4 regions of the Streptomyces tamarix genome follow, and region 2 is predicted to be linked to each of the others. Evidence: riboswitches for the same ligand, from Rfam matches in the RefSeq annotation. Region 2 holds a riboswitch; each other region holds the start of a gene.
The links. Region 2 has a riboswitch for cyclic di-AMP ahead of RND61_RS28680 (transglycosylase family protein). Riboswitches for the same ligand answer to the same signal wherever they lie in the genome.

Region 1: linked by a shared signal. The riboswitch ahead of RND61_RS20135 (M23 family metallopeptidase) and the one ahead of RND61_RS28680 (transglycosylase family protein) in region 2 are both predicted to bind cyclic di-AMP.
Region 3: linked by a shared signal. The riboswitch ahead of RND61_RS29145 (M23 family metallopeptidase) and the one ahead of RND61_RS28680 (transglycosylase family protein) in region 2 are both predicted to bind cyclic di-AMP.
Region 4: linked by a shared signal. The riboswitch ahead of RND61_RS17120 (M23 family metallopeptidase) and the one ahead of RND61_RS28680 (transglycosylase family protein) in region 2 are both predicted to bind cyclic di-AMP.

Annotation. Positions count from the first base shown of each region.
Region 1 covers NZ_JAWCTQ010000025.1:90,879-94,456, reverse strand. The annotation lists gene RND61_RS20140 (PrsW family intramembrane metalloprotease) at 1-805, shown strand, start outside; gene RND61_RS20135 (M23 family metallopeptidase) at 1,048-2,136, opposite strand; cyclic di-AMP (ydaO/yuaA leader) riboswitch at 2,149-2,284, opposite strand; tRNA gene RND61_RS20130 (tRNA-Met) at 2,648-2,721, opposite strand; gene RND61_RS20125 (DUF5994 family protein) at 2,972-3,463, shown strand.
Region 2 covers NZ_JAWCTQ010000053.1:26,117-29,694, reverse strand. The annotation lists gene RND61_RS28690 (cytochrome P450 family protein) at 1-389, shown strand, start outside; gene RND61_RS28685 (transglycosylase family protein) at 503-1,522, shown strand; cyclic di-AMP (ydaO/yuaA leader) riboswitch at 1,783-1,952, shown strand; gene RND61_RS28680 (transglycosylase family protein) at 1,956-2,642, shown strand; gene eno (phosphopyruvate hydratase) at 2,965-3,578, shown strand, end outside.
Region 3 covers NZ_JAWCTQ010000056.1:5,181-8,758, forward strand. The annotation lists gene RND61_RS29140 (SGNH/GDSL hydrolase family protein) at 1-319, opposite strand, end outside; gene RND61_RS29145 (M23 family metallopeptidase) at 481-1,422, opposite strand; cyclic di-AMP (ydaO/yuaA leader) riboswitch at 1,427-1,582, opposite strand; gene RND61_RS29150 (tyrosine-protein phosphatase) at 2,144-2,956, shown strand; gene RND61_RS29155 (DUF6126 family protein) at 2,977-3,132, opposite strand; gene RND61_RS29160 (XRE family transcriptional regulator) at 3,151-3,578, opposite strand, start outside.
Region 4 covers NZ_JAWCTQ010000019.1:83,366-86,943, reverse strand. The annotation lists gene RND61_RS17125 (M16 family metallopeptidase) at 25-1,392, shown strand; cyclic di-AMP (ydaO/yuaA leader) riboswitch at 1,593-1,755, shown strand; gene RND61_RS17120 (M23 family metallopeptidase) at 1,769-2,539, shown strand; gene RND61_RS17115 (GntR family transcriptional regulator) at 2,765-3,442, shown strand.

The DNA.
Region 1 (3,578 bases), on a different contig from region 2:
GGACTTCACGGGGCTGGTCGACGGCGTGGTCGTCGCCGGGTTCACGGCGACGGGCTTCGCGTTCACCGAGAACATCCTGTACCTGGGGAGCGCCTTCGACGAGGACCAGGAGTTCGGGACGTCCGGCTTCGAGTCGGTGACGGCGGTGACGTTCTTCGTCCGGGTCGTGATGTCGCCGTTCGCGCACCCGCTGTTCACGGTCCTGACGGGCATCGGGTTCGGCGTCGCCGCGATGACGGCGCGCCGGCGCAGGGTGGTGCGGACGCTGCTGCCGCTGCTGGGGCTGGTCCTGGCGATGGGGGTGCACGCGCTGTGGAACGGCTCGACGACGTTCGGGCCGTGGGGCTTCCTCCTCGTGTACGGGGCGTTCATGCTGCCGGCGCTGGGTCTGCTGACGTGGCTGGTGATATGGACGCGCCAGCGGGAGCTGCGGACGATATCCGGCGAGCTGCCGGCGTACGCGGCGGCCGGTTGGCTGTCCGCCGACGAGCCGCTCGCGCTGTCGTCGATGCGGGCGCGGAGCCTGGCGCGGTCCTACGCGGCGCGCACGTTCGGCCCGGCGGCGGCGCGGTCGGTGGGCGAGTACGAGGCGTTCGCGACGTCCCTGGCGTTCCTGCGGTACCGGGCGCGGCGGGGTGTGGCGGACCAGGACTTCACGGCGCGGGAGCAGGAGCTGCTGCACCACATGTGGCAGCGGAAGGAGGTGGCCGCCCCGGCCCTGACGTTCGCGGCGCGCGCGACGGGCCGGGTGTGGACGCCGCCGCCGCACCGCGACTACGCGGGCTACAACCCGTACCGCTACTGAGGCCGTACGGGCTGGGGCGCGGCCGGGCCCGAAACACGGCCGGGCCCCGAGAGCGGGGCGCGGAACCGGGGCGCGGAACCGGGGGCGCGGCCGGGCCCCGGGACCAGAGCACGGTCGGGACCCGGGGCCGGGAAGAGCGGACCGGCAGCCCTGGCGTCGGGGGGTGTGCCGCCGGGGCTGCCGGGATCGGGGTCCGGCGCGGGACGCGCCGGGGTACCGGGACGCGTCGGGGCGCCGGGGTGTCAGATGGTGAGGCCCTTGCCGCGCAGCCAGGCCAGCGGGTCGATGCCGCTGCCGGAGGCGGTGTGGACCTCCAGGTGGAGGTGCGCCCCGGTGACGTTGCCGGTCGAACCGACGCGGCCGATCGTGTCGCCGGTGCCGACGGACTGCCCGGCGCTGACGGTCATCGAGGAGAGGTGGCAGTACCAGACCTCGGTGCCGTCCGCCAGCTCCAGCACGACGCGGTAGCCGTACGCACCGGACCAGCCGGCCGACTTGACGGTACCGCTGTGGACGGCGTTGGCCGGGGTGCCGGTGGGGGCGGCCAGGTCGAGGCCGGTGTGGTAGCCGGAGGACCACATGGAGCCGGCCTGGCCGTACGTGGAGGTGATCGTGTACGAGGAGGTCGGCAGGGCGTAGCTCGCGGCGAGCTTGGCCAGGCGCTTGGCCTCGGCCTTCGCGGTGGCTTCCGCCTCGGCGCGCTTGCGCTCCTTCTCGGCGGCCTTCGCCTCGGCCTCGGCGGCGGCCTGCTGGGCGGCGGCCTCCTCCGCGGCCTTCTCCGCGGCCGCCTTCTCGGCGGCGGCCCGGGCCTCGGCCTCGGCGGACGCCTGCTGCTGCTCGGCCTGCTGGAGGATGCGCGCCCGCAGCGCCTCGCCCGCGTCGGCCTCGGCACCGGCGCCCCGGGCGTCGGCGGGGCCGTTCCCGGTGGACAGGGCGAGCGTGGCGAGACCGGCGGAGGCGGGGGCCTCGTCGGGGGCGTCGTCCGCGTCGTCGCCGAGGAACGCGCCGACGCCGGGGAGCGAGGAGGCGTCGGGGAGGTTGATGTCCGGCAGGGATATCGCGACGCTGGGCTTGTCGTGCGCGGTGGCCATGCCGCCCGCGCCGACGGCGGCGATGACGCCGACCCCGAGGACGGTGGAGCTGCGGGCGAGGCCGCCGCGCTGCTTGACCACACGGTGCCGGCCCCGGACGGGGCGGACGGTCTCCTCGGTGGGGTTCCACTCGGAGGCGGCCGCGGGGGCGGCGGTGGCCGGAGGTCCCGAATCGGTGGGACGGCCGGTCGTGTCGTACGAGCCGAAGGGGGCTTCGGGGGCAGGCCTGTTGGACGCCACGGAGGCGTACTCCTTTCCTTCCTTCTCCGCCTACCGGGTTAGCTGACGGGTTCGGAGCAGGAAGGTCCCCTACGGGCCGGTGAAGGCCCGATTCACCCCAAGTGCGGTGGTTCCCCGGTTCCCTTGCGGGATTCGGCGCATGCGCACGGCGCCGCCTTCTGCGACGACTGATACGACCGCGCTGCGTTATCGAACGTTAATAGAAGCCGGGCCCGTATTCCAAGCCGCTCCCGGGAACACCTCGCTCACTCGGCAGTGAATCAAGGCCCTATAAAGGGACAAGTCACAGCAAATTGACCCCTTGTCAGGCGGTCGCGCCCCCGAAACTCCTCGATCAAATTTCTGACTGTGTGTCAATTGTTATCGCACAGAGCGGCCTGTCGATCACGCAGGGTAGATACCGGCCCCGGTGCCCCGCCGACCTGCCGCGCAGACACCCGGACACCCGGCCCCGCAGACACGCAGACACGCCGAAGGCCCGGTGCTGTGTGCACCGGGCCTTCGGTTTCAGTAGCGGGGACAGGATTTGAACCTGCGACCTCTGGGTTATGAGCCCAGCGAGCTACCGAGCTGCTCCACCCCGCGTCGATGAACACCACCTTACGCTATTCCAGCGAAGGTCATTCACCATTTCGCACTCCACGGCCGGAAAGTTTCCGGCGGCCCCTCTCCGGAGGCCCGGAACCACGCCGCGCGAGCCCGGCCGCCCGGCTCGGCCCTCCCTCCCGGAGGAGGTCGCGGACCCCCGGTGACCGGGGCGGGCGGAGTACCGTGGGAAGTGGTGGACGTCCGGTTCGCCGAAGGGACCGGATCCCGTAGACAGGCGGACATCAGCATGGCCCACTCCGACACGCCTCCCGCCCCCGGGCACCTGCCGGACACCCTCCACGAAGCGGTGGAACCGGGGACGGCGCTCCTGCGGCTGGAGACGACCCGCTCCCGCGAGGGCGTCCTCGACGGGGCGTGGTGGCCGCGCTCCCATGACATCGCGGAGGAGCTGCCCGCCCTGGTGAGCGCCCTGACCGAGCACCTCGGCCCGATCTCCCGCGTCGGCCTGGACGCCGCCGCCTGGGAGGGGCTCCCGGCCCGGCTGGTCGTCGACGAGCGGGTGGTGCGCATCGACTCGTTCCCCGTCGGGGACGACACCGTCCTGGTCACCCGCGGGGACCAGGACCACTTCTCGCTGCTCGTCGTGCCTCCGGACACGCCCCGGGACGAGGCGCGCACCGCGATGGCGCAGGCCGTCCGCGCCGACAACGTCACGCAGGCCCGGCAGATCCTCGTCGACACGCGCACCGGGCGGAGGGCCGGCCCTCCCCGGGGCTGACCCGTGCGGGGACCACCGCACCGACCCGCGCGGACGCACCGACCCGCGCGGGGCCGTCCCGCCGCGAGCCGCCCCGCCGCACTGGCCCACCGCAGGACCGCCCCGCCGCGCGGGC
Region 2 (3,578 bases):
AACTGCTGCGCTACGACGGGCCGGTCGAGCTGGCGACCTGGCGTTACGCGACGGAGCCGCTCGTCCTCGGCGGGCAGCGGATCGAGCCCGGCGACCCCGTCCTCGTCGTCCTCGCCGCGGCCGACCGGGACCCGGAGCGGTTCGACGCCCCGGACACCCTGGACCTCGGGCGGACCGACAACCAGCACCTCGGGTACGGGCACGGCATCCACTACTGCCTGGGCGCGCCGCTCGCCCGGCTGGAGGGGCAGGCCGCGCTGGCCACGCTGCTGACGCGCCTGCCCGACCTGCGCCTCGCCGTCGATCCGGACGAACTGCGGTGGCGCGGCGGGCTCATCATGCGCGGGCTGCGGACCCTCCCGGTGGAGTTCACCCCCGAAAGGATCTGACGAACCATCAGCTCTGTGATGTTCGCGTAATCTCCCCTGCATCGACTTGTGACTGGCGTTCGAATGCCGCTACGTTCACCGTCACCTCAGCAGTCACGCGAAAGGTCCAACGCATGCGCTCCGGGAACGGACGACACCGTCGACCCCGTCAGGCTCCCGCCCTCGTCGTCGCCGCGGGGGTGACCGGATCGGCGATCGCCCTGCCGCTGCTCGGCGCGGGCACCGCGTCCGCCGCCGACGCCGCCACCTGGGACCGGGTCGCCGAGTGCGAGACCGGCGGCATGTGGAGCGCCGACCTCGGCAACGGCTACTACGGCGGCCTCCAGTTCTCGCAGGAGACCTGGCAGGCGTACGGAGGCACGGCGTACGCGCCGCGCGCCGACCTCGCCAGCCGCTCCCAGCAGATCGCCGTCGCGGAGAAGGTCTTCGCCGCGCGGGGCTCCGCCGCGTGGGAGACCTGCGCGCCCATCGCGGGCCTGGCCGGCGCGGGCGACCCCGCCCCGGCGGAGACCGGCCCGGGCGCCACGCCGGAGCCGTCCGCGGGCACCGGTGCGGACGCCGGGGCGTCGAAGGAGCCCGCCGCGCCGGCGAAGGCCGCCACCGAGGGCGCCACGACCCCCTCCGGCACGGCCGAGGGCGGCGGGAAGACCACCGCCCCCGCCGCCCCGGACGCGACGGCCACGCCCTCCGACGACCCCGCGGACCCCGCCGCCTCCGGTGACGCGCCCGCGGCCGACGGCGGCACGGGCGGCTCCGCCTCCGGCACGGGCAGGCACCGCGGCGAGCCGGCCAAGGAGGAGGCCGCGACCGCTCCGACGGTTCCGGGCGCCACCGATGAGTCCGGCGAATCCGGCGGGTCCGGCGAGTCCGTTGAATCCGACAATACGGTCAGTGGGCGTGAAAACGGTAGACACACCTCGCGGGGTGACGGAACGGCACGTACGGCGGAGGGCCTCGCCGCGGACGGCACGTACACCGTCCAGCCCGGCGACAACCTGTGGGCCATCGCGGACACCCACGAGCTGGCCGGCGGCTGGCCGGCGCTCTACGACGCGAACCGCGAGACCGTGGGTACCGACCCCGACCTCATCCTCCCTGGCCAGAGCCTCGATCTGGGCGTGAACGAGGGATAGTTACGGGCCGAATGTCCGTTTCTCGGAAGTGAGACAAGAGTCTCTTTGCCCCAACTCGCGCCCCTGCGCCGCCCGATCCGTCCGTCTCCGCCCCTACCTGCGCAAACGCCCGCAAGAGGCAGGCGCGTAGGGGCGGATTGACCCGGATGTCCCCCTTTGAACTTGGGGCGGGTCTGTGCTTACCGTCGATACCGCTCGCCACCGCGGGCCCCGTCCGACCGGTAACGCCGAATCCTGCCGCCGGGCGACGGGAACAGTCGACGCTTCCAGCGCCGTAGGCAGGAGCGGGGGACCCAAGGTAAGTGCCGGGCCCGGCCGTTGAGAGACGACCGGAACCGGCTCGGGGTGAAGCCGCGCGCCCAACGCGCGGCCGGGCACTCACCAGGCCCGAACCCGACAGCTCACCTCGCAGGCGTCGGTGAGGAGATCCGCCATGCTGAATTCCGGCAAGGGAAAGCACCGTCGCCCGTCCAAGGCCGTCCGTCTCGTCGCGTTCGCCGGCATCACCGGCGTGGCCGTCGCCGCCCCGCTGATGGGCGCCACGTCCGCCAGCGCCGCGACCGCCTCCGAGTGGGACCGCGTCGCGCAGTGCGAGTCCGGCGGCAACTGGTCCATCAACACCGGCAACGGCTACTACGGCGGCCTGCAGTTCTCGGCCTCCACGTGGGCCGCGTACGGCGGCACGCAGTACGCCTCCACCGCCGACCGGGCCAGCAAGGCCCAGCAGATAGAGATCGCCGAGAAGGTCCTTGCGGGCCAGGGCAAGGGCGCCTGGCCGGTCTGCGGCGTCGGCCTGTCCAACGCGCCGTACGGTGGCGGCGCCGCCGCCGAGCGCACCGCCGAGGAGCCCACCACGCGCAGCGAGCAGCGCACCGCGCCCAAGCCGGCCCAGCCCAAGGCGGCGGCCCCCAAGGCCAAGGCCGAGACCGTCACCACCCCGACCGGCGAGAAGGTCGAGAAGGGCGACGGCGAGTACGAGGTCAAGGCCGGCGACACGCTCAGCTCCATCGCCACGGCCGAGGGCGTCAAGGGCGGCTGGAAGAAGCTGTTCGACCTGAACGAGGACATCGTCGACGACGCCGACCTCATCTACCCGGGCCAGCAGCTCCACCTGAGCTGACCCGGAGGCGGTCCGGCCGGACCCACCCGGCCGGCCGCTCCCCCCGAGCCGGCCCCGGCTCGTCGCGCATCCCCCGTACGCGGCGAGCCGGGGCCTCCCCGTTTCGGGGCAAACCGATCCAGGACGGATGAGAACGGGGGCGCTCAAGGTGGTTACCGTCCAGTAGGAGTGGCGGCCGTTCACCCCGTAATCCACCGCTTCGTGCCCTTTTTCGTCCCAGCGGGCGGGCGGTCGCGGGCCCCGGCCCTCCGGGGCGGTTAGGCTCTTGCCGCAAGGCCAAAGATCCTGCACTCCATGCGTCACATCCCAGAAGGAGATGCTCGTGCCGTCCATCGACGTCGTCGTAGCCCGGGAAATCCTGGACTCCCGAGGCAACCCCACGGTCGAGGTCGAGGTCGGCCTCGACGACGGCAGCACCGGCCGTGCTGCCGTCCCGTCCGGTGCCTCCACCGGTGCGTTCGAGGCCCTCGAGCTCCGCGACGGTGACAAGGACCGCTACCTCGGCAAGGGTGTCGAGAAGGCCGTGCTCGCCGTCATCGAGCAGATCGGCCCGGAGCTCGTCGGCTACGACGCCACCGAGCAGCGGCTGATCGACCAGGCGATGTTCGACCTGGACGCCACCCCGGACAAGTCCTCCCTCGGCGCCAACGCCATCCTCGGCGTCTCCCTCGCCGTGGCGCACGCCGCCTCCGAGGCGTCCGACCTGCCGCTCTTCCGCTACCTGGGCGGCCCGAACGCGCACCTGCTGCCGGTGCCGATGATGAACATCCTGAACGGCGGCTCGCACGCCGACTCCAACGTGGACATCCAGGAGTTCATGATCGCCCCGATCGGCGCGGAGTCCTTCTCCGAGGCCCTGCGCTGGGGCACCGAGGTCTACCACACCCTGAAGAAGGTCCTGAAGGACAAGGGCCTGTCCACCGGCCTCGGCGACGA
Region 3 (3,578 bases), on a different contig from region 2:
GTTCGAAGCGCGCGGCCACGTCGTCGGGGTCGCTGCCGGGCCGGATGATGTCGTTGCCGCCGGCGCAGAAGGTCACCAGGTCGGGGAGGAGCTCCTTGGCCCGGGGCACCTGCTCCTCCACGATCTGGTCGAGGAGCCTGCCGCGCACGGCGAGGTTGGCGTACCGGAACTCCCGGCCCTCCGGGAGCCGGTCGGCGAGCAGGACCGCGAGGCGGTCGGCCCAGCCGAGGAACCGCCCGTCCGGGCCCGGGTCCCCCACGCCCTCGGTGAAGCTGTCGCCGATCGCCGTGTACGACCCGATCACGTCGTTCTCCCCCATCGTCGAATCGTCTGCCACGGCAGCACATCATCCACCGTGGGATGTGACCTACGCGACCGTAAGGAGGGGTTGACGGGGCGTGATCTCCGCCACCGCGCCGCCGCCCGGCACCCTCGCGGGGTGCCGGGCGGCGGCGGTTCGCGGTGACGCGCGCGTCAGGTTCAGATGCTGACGCCGTGGCTCCGGAGGTAGGCCAGCGGGTCGACGTCCGAGCCGTAGCTGGGGCTGGTGCGGATCTCGAAGTGCAGGTGCGGGCCGGTCGAGTTGCCGGTGGAACCGGACAGGCCGATCTGCTGCCCGCCGCCGACGGTCTGGCCGGCGGAGACGGAGAGGGAGGACAGGTGGGCGTACTGCGAGTAGTTGCCGTCCTCGTGCTTGATGACGACCTCGTTGCCGTACGCGCCACTCCAGCCGGCGGAGACGACGGTGCCCGGGCCGACGGCCTTGACGGTACTGCCGGAGGAGGCGGCGAAGTCGACGCCCGTGTGGTAGCCGGAGGACCACATGGAGCCGGAGGCGCGGTACGGGGTGGTGATGCCGGCGGAGACCGGGGCGGTGAAGCCGGAGCCGCTCTGCGCGGGCGTCTGGGTCTCGGCCGGGGCCTGGGTCTCGGCCTCGGCCGGGGTGTCGGCCGCGGGCTTCGCCTCGGCGGGGGCCTGGACCTCGGCGGGGGCCTGGGTCTTGGCGGCGGACCGGGAGGCGCGCTCGCCGCGGGAGTCGTCGGCCCTGGCGGTGGCCTTGGCGCCGAGGGTGAGCTTCAGGCCCGGGTGGATGAGCGCCGGGTCGTCGCCGATGGCCTCGCGGTTGTCGGCGTACAGCTTCTTCCAGCCGCCCTCGACGTTCTTGTTGTGGGCGATCTTCGCCAGGTAGTCGCCGGCGACGACGGTGTAGACGCGCGGCGCGGGCTTGGCGGTCCCGGCGGCGGACGCGACGGCGGCCGTCTGCGCGGGGGCGGCGGCCGGGGCCGTGGCGGGGGCGGCGGCGTGCGCGCCGGTCGCACCGAGGAGCGGGAGGGCGATGGCGGCACCGCCCGTTCCGGCGGCGACGAAACCGCGCGTGAGCGGGCTGGACTTGATACGGCGGTGCTTACCCTTGGCGGGCATGGCGAATTCCTCTCCGGCGCCTGCGAGGTGAGCTGTCGGGTTCGGGCTGGAGCTGCCCGGCCGCGCGGGTGGCGCGACTTCACCCCGAGCCGTACGGGAATTCCCGTACGGCGGCCTACCTGGTTCCCCCGCTCCTGCCACACGTGGGTGGGTGCGAATTCCGGGGCGGCGGCAGGATTCGGCGATCCGCCCGGCTGGAACGGGACCGTAAACGAGTGGGGACGACGGGAACAAGCGGATGGTTGCCCCCGCTCATTCACGCCGGGGAATTCTTCGGGGAATTCCGGTCACCCTCCGTGGATTACGGATCATGAATTCCCGTGTGGCGCGGGGATTCCAGGCGGCGCCACCGGATACGATCCGTCACCTTTATGACGCTGCTCACGCGGTGGAGCCCATCCCCCTTGTTTCCAGGGCGCGTTATGACGTACTCCATCAATACGGACAGAAGCGACAGAATCCCTCTTACGTGATCATCGGATCAACAACGACACAAGCGGACGATCATCGCGCCGAAGCCGCCTGGCTCCCCTGGGCGAACCACGCCGGAACAGGACGCGGCCACGGTGGGGAGCAGGGCGTCCCGCCACCCGCGCGCCACCGGCGGGACGGTGCGCCGCACCCACCCCGCGGCGGATCCTTGCCCGGGGAAGCGATGTCGTATCGTCGGACCGCTACCTCGTCGGCGGCCGTCGCCGACGCCAGACACGGAGGAGCTCCCGTGACGCAGCAGCTGCCGTCCTTCCCGTCGACCGCCGAGCCGGAGCTGACCGGCGTCCGCAACTTCCGTGACGTGGGCGGGCTGCCGACCGTGGACGGGCGCCGGGTGCGGCCCGGGGTGCTGTTCCGCAGCGGGCACCTCGCGCACGCCACCGAGGAGGACGCGGCGTTCCTGACGTCGCTCGGGCTGCACACCGTCTTCGACTTCCGCAACGCCGCCGACCAGGCGCTGGAGGGCCCGGACGTGGAGCTGCCCGGGGTGCGTAACGTCAACATCCCGCTGACGGACCCGGCCGACGGCGCCGAGTTCTGGGGGATGGTCCGCAACGGCGACCTGGACCAGTTGCGGGACCTGCTCGGGGACGGCAAGGCGGCGGCGCGGATGCGGGCCGCCTACCGCGGCATCGTCGTCGAGCGCACCGCGGAGCACAGCCGGGTCCTGCACGCCCTCGCCGCGGACAGCGTGCCCGCGCTGATGCACTGCGCGGCGGGCAAGGACCGCGCGGGTCTGTCCGTGGCGGTGGTGCTGCTGGCGGTCGGCGTGGAGCGCGAGGCGATCGAGGCGGACTACCTGAAGTCGAACGACCCGCACCGCCGGTACAAGGTCCGCCGCAGCGACTCGTCGCCCGCCGGGATGTCCCCGGAGGTGATGGAGCTGCTCGGCCCGCTGTTCGACGCGCGCGCCGAGTACCTGCACACGGCGTACGCGACGATCGAGGAGACCTGGGGCTCCACCGAGCGGTACCTCGGCGAGGGGCTCGGCCTGAGCGGCGAGACCCGCGACCGGCTGCGCGAGCGCCTGCTCGACGTCTGAGGTCCGCGCGGGCCGGGCGGCTACTGGTTCTGGCCGCCGAGCAGGAAGAGCAGGTAGAGGAAGGCCGCGAAGAGGTGGCCCGCGACCAGGTAGGCGAACAGCCGTATGACGAGGTTGCGGTTGATCCACCGCTCCTGGGTGCTGGGGATGGGGTTCGGGTTCTCCGGCTCGGACACGCGTACCTCTCGGTCGTCTCAGTGGCGCTGGGCGGGGCCGCCGCCGAGGCACAGGTCGGCGGCGGAGCTCTGCAGGAGGGTGTGGACGAACAGCAGCTCCGCCCCGTCGCGGGTGGCCGCGGCGATCCGGTGCGGGGTGAGCGAGTCGAAGTGGGCGCTGTCGCCCGGGTCGAGGACGTGCACGGCGTCGCCGAGCGCCAGCCGTACGCGCCCGGCGAGCACGTACAGCCACTCCTCGCCCGGGTGGACGCGGACCGCGTCGCGCAGCCCCGTGTACGGGACCTCCACGCGCAGCGCCTGCATGGCCCTGTTCGCCGCGCCCGCCTGGTGGTAGGTCCAGCCGCCGGCCTCGACCGGCTCGGCGCGGCCGGCGCGGACCACCGGGTCCGCGGCGTGGGCCGCCTCGCCGAGCAGCTCCGACACGGTCGTACCGTAGGTACGGGCGA
Region 4 (3,578 bases), on a different contig from region 2:
GACGCTGCCGTGTCTCTGACGACCATGGAGTTCCACCCGCGGCCGAAGCCGGGCACGCCCCGCGTGTGGGCCTTCCCCGCGCCCGAGCGGGGCGAGCTGGGCAACGGCCTGACGGTGCTGCGCTGCCACCGCCCCGGCCAGCAGGTCGTCGCCGTCGAGATCGTCCTCGACGCCCCGCTGGACGCCGAGCCGGAGGGCCTCGACGGCGTCGCCACCATCATGGCGCGCGCCCTGTCGGAGGGCACGGACAAACACACCGCCGAGGAGTTCGCCGCCGAGCTGGAGCGGTGCGGCGCCACCCTGGACGCGCACGCGGACCACCCCGCCGTGCGGGTCTCCCTGGAGGTGCCGGCCTCCCGGCTGCACAAGGCCCTCGGGCTCCTCTCCGACGCGCTGCGGGCGCCGGCCTTCGCGGACGACGAGATCGACCGCCTCGTCCGCAACCGCCTCGACGAGATCCCGCACGAGACGGCCAACCCCGCCCGCCGCGCCGCCAAGCAGCTCTCCGCCGAGCTGTTCCCGGCCTCCTCGCGCATGTCCCGGCCCCGCCAGGGCACGGAGGAGACCGTCGCCCGGATCGACTCCGCGGCCGTACGGGCCTTCTACGAGGCCCACGTCCGCCCCGCGTCGGCCACCGCGGTCGTCGTCGGCGACCTGACCGGCATCGACCTGGACGCGCTCCTCGACGACACGCTCGGCGCGTGGACGGGCGGCGCGCCCCGCCCGCGCACGGCGTCGCCCGTCACCGCCGACGACACCGGCCGCGTCGTCATCGTGGACCGGCCGGGCGCCGTGCAGACGCAGCTCCTCATCGGCCGCGTCGGCCCCGACCGGCACGACAGCGTGTGGCCCGCGCAGGTCGTCGGCACGTACTGCCTGGGCGGCACGCTCACCTCCCGCCTGGACCGCGTCCTGCGCGAGGAGAAGGGCTACACGTACGGCGTGCGGGCCTTCGGGCAGGTCCTGCGGTCCCTGCCGGACGGCACGGGCGCGGCGATGCTCGCCATCAGCGGCTCCGTCGACACGCCCAACACCGGCCCGGCGCTGGACGACCTGTGGAAGGTGCTGCGCACCCTCGCGGCGGAGGGGCTCACCGACGCCGAGCGCGACGCCGCCGTGCACAACCTGGTGGGCGTGGCCCCGCTCAAGTACGAGACGGCGGCGTCCGTCGCCGGCACCCTCGCCGACCAGGTCGAGCAGCACCTGCCGGACGACTTCCAGGCACGGCTGTACCGGCTCCTGGACGCGACGGGCACGGTGGAGGCGACGGCGGCCGTCGTCAGCGCCTTCCCGCCGGACCGCCTCGTCACCGTCCTCGTCGGGGACGCGGCGCAGATCAAGGCGCCGGTGGAGGCGCTGGGCATCGGCGAAGTGACCGTCGTCACCGGCTGATTGACGGGGCGGAACCCCGTCGTCCACCCGGACGGCGGGGTTCCGTTCTTGCTCGGACTTATGTCCGTTTTGTTGGAGAGGTTGGGTGTCTGTTCTGTGGCGTGCGCTACAAAAAAGCGTGTCTGTTTGGTGATTGAAAGATCAGCCGCATAGCGTCTTAGGCGCTGTCCGCCCCCCGTACCCGCCGCACCCGCGGCACCGGGCAGCGATCGCCGAATCCCCGTCGGGCGTGAGCCCGGGGAGCCGGGGACCCATGTCCCCTGGGGTGAATCGGACGCCTTCGCCACCGCGTGGAGGGGCCCGTAGGAGACCTTCCTGCTCCGAACCCGTCAGCTAACCCGGTAGGCGAGAGGGAAGGAAAGGACACGTTCCCTTCATGGCGTTCACCCGTTCCACCGGGAAGCACCGTGCCCCGAGCCGAGTGAGCCGCAGGAGCGCCCACGTCGCCGGCGCCGCCGCCCTCGCCACCTCCGGCGTCATCGGAACCCTCGCCTCCCCGGCGTTCGCCGCGGACGCGGAGCGCGCCTCCCTGGAGGACACCGGCCTCAACCAGGCCATCGCCGGCTACGAGCTGGCCGACGAGGTCGAGGACCAGGCCGCCGCCCAGGAGCTGGCCGCCGAGGTGGCCGAGCGCCAGGCGCAGGCCGAAGCGGCGGCCGAACGCCAGGCCGAGGCCCGGGTCCAGGCCGCCCGCGAGGCCCAGGAGCGCGCCTCCCGCGAGGCCGAGCGCAAGCGCCTCAACTCCTTCCAGCTCCCCGTGGCCGGCTCGTACGTCTCCACCCCCTACCGGGCGGGCGGCTCGCTGTGGTCCTCCGGCAGCCACTCGGGCGTCGACTTCCACGCCCCGTACGGCTCCGCCGTCGTCTCCGTGGGCCTCGGCACGGTCGTCGAGGCCGGCTGGGGCGGCGCGTACGGCAACAACGTGGTGATCCGGATGCACGACGGCACCTACACGCAGTACGGCCACCTCGCCTCGATCGGCGTCGCGGTCGGCCAGACGGTCATGCCGGGCCAGCAGATCGGCATCTCCGGCTCGACCGGCAACTCCACGGGCCCCCACCTCCACTTCGAGGCCCGCACCTCCGCCGAGTACGGCTCCGACGTCGACCCGGTCTCCTACCTCCGGGCGCGCGGCGTCGACGTCTGACCCGCCCCGCTCCGCGAAGGCCCCGGCTCGGTCACCGAGCCGGGGCCTTCGCGTCGCCCCTCCGCCTTCCCGCCGCCCGCAGTCCACCGCCCCGGCCAAAAATTCACCATGGATTACGGCCCGGGATCGGAAAATGCCCTTCGTTGCAATAGAGTCACCGAACAGCGTCGAACTATTGGGTGTCGCGCGGATTAAACGGTGGGCGGAGCGATTCGGAGGTTCGGTATGCGCATTCCCGCGCACTCGGTGTGTACGGCGATCCGGGCGGACATCGTCTCCGGGGTGCTGCCGCGCGGCAGCCGCCTCGCCGAGGAGCAGCTCGCCCGCCGCTACGGCGTCTCCCGCGTCCCCGTCCGCGAGGCGCTGCGGACCCTGGAGTCGGAGGGCTTCGTCGTCTCGCGCCGCCACGTCGGCGCCTGCGTGGCGGAGCCGACCGAGCAGGACGCCGCCGACCTGCTGGAGATGCGCACGCTGCTGGAGCCGCTGGGCGCCGCCCGCGCCGCCCAGCGCCGCACCGAGGCCCACCTCAAGGTGCTGCGCGGCCTCGTCCGCCTGGGTCGGGAGGGGGCCCGCCGCGGCCAGGGGGAGGACCTGCGCCCGCTGGGCGACTGGTTCCACGAGACGCTCGCCCAGGCGTCGGCCAGCCCCGGCCTGACCTCGCTGCTCACCCAGCTGCGCCACAAGACCGCCTGGATGTACGCGGTCGAGGAGCCGGCCAGGCCGGCCGAGGCGTGGGCGGAGCGCGGCGCGATCGTCGACGCCGTCGCCCGGAGCGACGCGGAGCGGGCCCGGATGCTCACCGCCCAGCACGTCGAGCGGTGGCGCGGCACCCACCGGCTGCGCCGCACGGGCCGCGTGAGGGGTTCGCAACCTCCCGTAAACACCGCCGGAGCGCGGAATTAACAGCGGGGCCGTATACAAAGGAAGGGAGAAATGACGGGGTCCTTTTCGGCTGCCCGCGAAAAGCGCTGTCCGGGAAATCGGGGAATCCGCGGGACCGGCGGGAACCGGAAATCCGGCGCGTCCCGGAAGAAGGAGA